Regions from separate parts of the Methylobacterium nodulans ORS 2060 genome, predicted to be linked through region 1. Evidence: predicted binding sites of a transcription regulator. Region 1 holds the regulator's gene; the other holds the start of a gene.
The links. The regulator LexA, encoded in region 1, represses DNA repair genes until DNA is damaged. The targets are predictions, from matches to a motif close to TGTTCNNNNTGTGTTCNG.

Region 1 (3,163 bases):
CTCGGTGCCGGCATCGATGTCGTCGAGGCTCAAGGCCACGCCGTTCGCGGCGGCCTGGAAGAGCCGTGAGACCAGCGCGTTGGCTTCCGCGGCCTGCGCACGGGCCTGCCGCAGCGGTTCGGCCGCGCGGGCTTCCGCCTCCGCCTCGATCAAGGCGAGGAGCGTCGCCCTGAGCTCGGCCTGGGAGGCGGTGGGCGGCAGCACCTGCGCAGCGCCGAGCGCCCGCGCCCGCGCGAGGGTGACCGGGCTGAGGTCCCGGGCGAGACAGAGGCAGGGGGCGCCGCGGGCACGCACGCGGCTCATCGCGCGCCGGATCCCCGCCAGAATGGCGGCGTCATCGAGGGCGACGTCGAGCACCGCCGCCTGGAACCGGCCCGGCGGCAGGCCTTCGCCCGGGAGCAGGGCGATGCAGGGCAGAAGGCGCGCGAGGCTGCCGGCGAGCGTTCGGGCCGTCCGCGGCTCGTCCGTGATCAGCAGGATGAATCCGTCCCGCATGGCATGCCCCGCACGATCTCCCGACCCAGGAGCCGGCTCCATGCTCCTTACCGCTGATCGCCCGATCCTCGAATAGATCGGTTAAGCTTTCCCTTGAAAGAGGGCGATTGGCGCATGTGGATTGATGAGAGGCGTCGCGGAGCGGTCGATCATCGTCGGGCCTGTCCCGCCAACGCCCGATCGAGGCCGTTCCGCAACGAAGGCGTGAATCGTTGTTGCCGCTGAACTCGCTCATGACCCTGGGTAAGGATCAAAAAAAGGCCTCCGCCATGCGGAGGCCTTGGCTTACGCCCCGTTTCGGGGGCGACGTTCAGTACTTGCGGATGAGGCTCACGAGGCGGCCCTGGATGCGGACGCGGTCCGGCCCGAGCACCCGGGTCTCGTAGGCCGGATTCGCCGCTTCGAGCGCGATGGAGGAGCCGCGGCGGCGCAGGCGCTTGAGGGTCGCCTCCTCGTCATCGATCAGCGCCACCACGATGTCGCCGGTATTGGCCGTGTCCTGGCGACGAATCACCACGAGGTCGCCGTCGAGGATGCCGGCTTCGATCATCGAGTCGCCGCGCACTTCGAGCGCGTAATGCTCGCCGCCGGCCAGAAAGTCCGGCGACATCGCCACCGTGCGGCTCTGGCTCTGGATTGCCGAGATCGGCGTGCCGGCGGCGATCCGCCCCATCACCGGAATGCTGATCGAGCGTCCGTTGTCGTCGGAACCGAGGGAGGACGGCATCGGGGCGGCCTTGGCAGCCGGCGCGGCCGTCCGTCCGCCTTCGACCACGCTGGGGGTGAAGCGCACCACCTCGCCCGAAGGAGGCACCACCGCATCGGGGATCCGAATGACCTCGATCGCGCGAGCCCGGTTCGGCAACCGCCGCAGGAAGCCGCGTTCCTCCAGGGCCGTGATCAGCCGATGAATGCCTGACTTGGACTTGAGATCGAGCGCGTCCTTCATCTCGTCGAAGGACGGGGGGACCCCCGTCTCGCGCATCCGCTGCTGGATGAAGCGGAGCAGGTCCAACTGCTTACGGGTGAGCATGGGGCACTCTCTTCGCCTGCGCCGATGCGCGATACGAAACAAATCGCGAACATGTTAGGCGTTCCTCAAGTGTTCCGCAAGCGGGTGTGTCGGGTATCTCCGCGCTCGCCGGCTTTCGGCCGGCGCTTCTCCATCCGGTCAGGCCGGGCTTCCCGGGCGGGTCCAAAGCGGGATCTGAGGCATGTTCTGGCAGGCGGTGCGGAGCGGCTGGAAGCGGACGCCGACAACTTGGCCTGAAGGGCATGGAGCCGGTGCTGGCCCGGATCGGGGCCACGAATCCTTTGCCGAGAGCGATGCGGCGCCTGCGGACCTGACGATGAGGGCGGGGCGGGAACGGGATTGCTCCGGTGCCGGGCACGACGTGAATCGCGTGGCACGGCCTGGAGGCGGCCGTGACCTGGCAGCCGGACCGGGATGGCTTACGGTCGGGCCGGGGCGCGCCCGCGCTCCCGGTCCATGGGCGGCGCTGCGGCTTTACGTGGTCCGGCAGCGCGCGGGTTCGGGGTCAGTCGATGGTGGTGATGATGCGGCGGGTGCGCGGCTCGACCACGTAGATGTCGTCGCCCGACGTCACGTAGCTGTAGCCCTTCAGGCGCGGGCTCTCCTCGATCACGGTCGGGGGCAGCGGATGAAGGTCGATGTCGGCCGGGAGCGTCGAGCCGACCGTCACGCGTTCCCGAATGCGCACGGGCGCCACGCGCTGCTCGGTGACGTACTTCTTGATGATCACGCGCTGAGGCGGGGCAATCTCGACCGGCTCCTCGGTGATCGTGACGGTCTGCGCGAGAGCGGCCCCTCCGATTAGGGTCAGAGCTGCTGCAGCAGACAATGCGCGCTTCATGAGCACCTCCAAGTTGAACAACCGTTCATCTTTCCCAAGGGGGAATGCGAGGTCGTTCAACGGTGAGGGTGTCCTCTTGTTCCGAGGGGCGTGGCTGGCCTGTGCAAGCGGCGAGGCGCCGGTGGACGGTGGCGGATTCAGGATCGTGGCCGTGGTCGGCGAGGCGGAGCCCGCCCTGGCCGCCCGCCCTGGCCGCACCGCGCGGCCAATGGCCCGAGTGTCCCTCAGCCCGCGACGCGCGCATCCCACCCGGCCATCATCATCCGAGCCACCGCTTCCAGCTCGGCCCGGCTCGCGCCGTCACGCGCCTGGAGTGACATCCCGCCCTGGACGGTGAGGACGAGGCGGGCGAGCGCGCCGGTGTCGAGCGATTGCGGCAGCTCGCCCTCGGCCGCCGCGCGGGCAAGCCGCGCTTCGACCCGTGCCAGATTGCGGGCGCGCGCCGCGTGCACGAGATCGCCAAGCTCGGCGCTTCCCTCGCCGCCGACGGCCGAAAGCGTCACCATGCAGCCGAGAGGGTCATCGCGCCCGCACGCCTGCGTCAGGGCGGCGGCCGTGTCCATCAGGAGCGCCTCGACCGCGTCGCGCGCCGTGGCAGCCGCCGCGAAGTTCCCCCAGACGCGGGGCTCGTACTGCTCGCCGTAGTGGCGCAGCGCCTCCGCGTAGAGCGCTTCCTTGGAGCCGAAGGCCGCGTAGAGGCTCGGCGAGCCGATGCCCATGGTCTCGGTCAGGTCGGAGATCGAGGTGGCAGCGTAGCCCTTGTGCCAGAACAGGCGCATGGCCTGCGCGAGAGC
Region 2 (3,163 bases), 1.4 Mb from region 1:
GGCCGCGACCCGGCGGCGGGCGCCGCTGCGCACCTTCACGCGCTGGCTGGCGGGGGAACTCGGGATCGATCCGGGGCTGGCGGAGCTGGTGTAATGGCAGCGGGCCTTGACCATGACCGTCGCCTCGCGGTCCCCAAGCCCTACAGCAGCCGATACTGCCCGCCCTCCGGCACCGGCACGGCGAAGAGATCCGTCCGCAGCGGCGCCCGCCCCTCGCCGTAGCCCAGGCGTCGCGCCGCCCGCCGCACCCGGTCGGCCAGGAGCGCCGCATAGGGGCCGGTGCCGGTGAAGCGCCGGCCGAAGGTCGCGTCGTAGACCTGCCCGCCCCGGGCCTCGGCCAGAAGCGCGAAGGTGCGGGCCGCGCGGTCGGGATAATGCTCGGCGAACCAGTCCCGCACGAGATCGGCGAGTTCGTGCGGCAGGCGCAGGAGCACGCTGCCCGCCTCCGTGGCGCCGGCCTCGCGGGCGCGGGCGAGCAGGGTCTCGATCTCGTGGTCGTTGAGGCCTGGGATCACCGGCGCCATCAGCACCATCACAGGCACGCCGGCCTCCGCCAGCGCCCGGATCGCGGCCAGCCGCTTCTCGGGGCGCGGGGCGCGGGGCTCCATCCGGCGCGCCAGGACCGGATCGAGGGTCGTCACCGAGACCGCCACCCGCACGAGCCCCCGCGCCGCCATGGCTCCGAGCAGGTCGAGGTCGCGCAGCACGAGGTCGGATTTGGTGACGATCCCCACCGGATGGTTGAAGCGGTCGAGCACCTCCAGCACGGCCCGGGTGATGCGGTGGCGCCGCTCGATCGGCTGGTAGGGATCGGTCGCCGTGCCGAGCGCGATCACCCGCGGGCGGTAGCCCCGGCCCGAGAGTTCCCGCGTCAGCAGGTCGGCGGCATTCGGCTTGGCGAAGAGCTTCGTCTCGAAGTCGAGGCCCGGCGAGAGCCCCGCATAGGCGTGGTTCGGCCGCGCGAAGCAGTAGATGCAGCCATGCTCGCAGCCGCGATAGGGATTGATCGAGCGGTCGAAGCCGAGATCGGGCGAGTCGTTGCGGGTGATGATGGTGCGGGCGCGCTCGATGGTCACCTCGGTGCGCAGGGGCGGCAGCTCCTCCTCGCGGTCCCAGCCATCCGCGAAGGCCTCGCGGCGTGCCGGCTCGAAGCGCCCGGTCGGGTTGGCGGTGGCGCCCCGGCCGCGGCGCCGCTGCGCCGCTTCGGCCGATGCGGCGAGGCGCCGATCACCCCGATTGCCCCCGTTCGTCCCGGCCACGGCCCGCTCCCTGCCCGTTCTCCGCGGCCAAGCCTGGAACATATCATGAACATTGGCAAGTGGCGCCGATCGAGGCAGGACGAGGGGCGCCGCGTAGGCTAAGGGCCGCCGCATGATCACGGCCGTCGTGCATGTCAGCGAAGCGGAAGCACCCGGCGCCATCGAGGCGCTGGCCGATTCGCTGTCCGCCCTGGTGGCGGGCGTGGCGGCGGGCGTCGTCGGGGATGCGGTGATCGTGGCGGGGGATCCGACGGATCGCGACCTCGCCCTGGTGGCGGACCGGACCGGCGCGGCCCTGGTGGCGCGGGGTCGCAACCCCTGGGTCGCCGCGGCGGCCGTGGCGCGCCGGCCATGGCTCCTCTGCCTGGAGGCCGGCGACGTGCCGGCGGAGGGCTGGATCCGCACCCTCGACCGCTTCGCCGGAACGGCCGCGCCCGACACGGTGGTGGGGCGGCTGCGGCGCGCGCACGCGCCCCTCCGGGCCCGCCTTGCAGCACAGTGGGAGGCGCTGGCGGGCACCCGGCGGGTGCGGGCCGGGGACGTGGTGCGGCGTGAGGCGCTCGCTTCCGGCCTGCCGTTCCGTGCGCCGAAACGCGTGCGGCGCCTCAACGGCGTCCTGGTGCGGGAATAAGGGGGGTCAGCCCGCCCCGCGTTTCAGGTGCTCGTCGAGGCGCGGCATGATCTCGACGAAGTTGCAGGGCCGGTGCCGGTAGTCGAGCTGGGCGGCGAGGATGCCGTCCCAGGCGTCCCGGCAGGCGCCGGGCGAGCCCGGCAGCACGAAGATGTAGGTCGCGCCGGCGACGCCCGCGGTGGCGCGCGACTGCAGCGTCGAGGTGCCGATCTTGTCGTAGGAGATGCGGTGGAAGACGGCCGAGAAGCCGTCCATCCGCTTCTCGAACAGGGGTTCCAGGGCCTCGGGCGTCACGTCCCGCCCGGTGAAGCCGGTGCCGCCCGTGGTGATCACCACGTCGATGCCCGGATCGGCGATCCAGGCCCGCACCTGCCCGCGGATGGCCTCGACGTCATCCGGCACGATCGCCCGGGCGGCGAGCGCATGCCCGGCCTCGCTCAGGCGCCCGGCCAGGGTGTCGCCCGAGCGGTCATCCGTGAGCGTGCGGGTATCCGAGACGGTGAGCACCGCGATGCGGAGCGGGATGAAGGGACGGCTCGTGTCGAGGGCCATGGCGCGACTCTCTTGGTCAGACCGGCGCGGGAGGCTTCGGACGCGGCCTACAGCTGCGCTGCCCGGAACGTGTCGCAGGATTGCGTCTGGCCGCTGCGGAAGCCGGTCTGGAACCAGCGCATGCGCTGCGCCGACGAGCCGTGCGTGAAGGAATCCGGCACCACGTAGCCCTGGCTCTGCTTCTGCAGGCGATCGTCGCCGATGGCGTTCGCCGCCGTCAGCGCCTCCTCGATGTCGCCCTGCTCCAGGGAGTTGAAGCGATCGTCCGAGTTCTTGGCCCAGACGCCCGCGAGGCAGTCGGCCATCAGCTCGACCCGCACGGAGAGCTGGTTCGCGGTCCGCTCGTCCACCTGCTGCTGCTTGCGCTGCACCTTGGGCAGGATGCCGAGCACGTCCTGGACGTGGTGGCCGACCTCATGCGCGATCACGTACGCATAGGCGAAATCGCCCTTGACCCGGAATTTCTGCTCCATCTCCTTGAAGAAGGAGGTATCGAGATAGACCTTCTTGTCGAGCGGGCAGTAGAACGGGCCCATGGCGGCCTGGGCCATGCCGCAGCCGCTGCGGGTGCCGCCCTGGTACAGCACCATCGTGGTGGGCGTGTATTGCCGACCGGTCTGGTTGGGCAGCACTTGCTTCCAGACGTCCTCGGTGTTGCCGAGGATGGCGGCGGCGAAGCGGCCGGTCTGGTCGGTCGGCGCACCGGTGCGGCGCTGGGCCT

Region 2: MNOD_RS28725 (PA0069 family radical SAM protein) is a predicted target of LexA. The motif match lies at 1,294-1,311, and genes of this name have one in related genera.

What each region holds. Positions count from the first base shown of each region.
Region 1 covers NC_011894.1:7,557,912-7,561,074, forward strand. Annotated here, with positions in the region: gene MNOD_RS35340 (HD-GYP domain-containing protein) at 1-495, opposite strand, end outside; gene lexA (transcriptional repressor LexA) at 806-1,528, opposite strand; gene MNOD_RS35350 (DUF1236 domain-containing protein) at 2,034-2,369, opposite strand; gene MNOD_RS35355 (TetR/AcrR family transcriptional regulator) at 2,594-3,163, opposite strand, start outside.
Region 2 covers NC_011894.1:6,184,614-6,187,776, forward strand. Annotated here, with positions in the region: gene MNOD_RS28720 (LysR substrate-binding domain-containing protein) at 1-94, shown strand, start outside; gene MNOD_RS28725 (PA0069 family radical SAM protein) at 141-1,259, opposite strand; gene MNOD_RS28730 (hypothetical protein) at 1,372-1,890, shown strand; gene moaB (molybdenum cofactor biosynthesis protein B) at 1,897-2,442, opposite strand; gene ypfJ (KPN_02809 family neutral zinc metallopeptidase) at 2,490-3,163, opposite strand, start outside.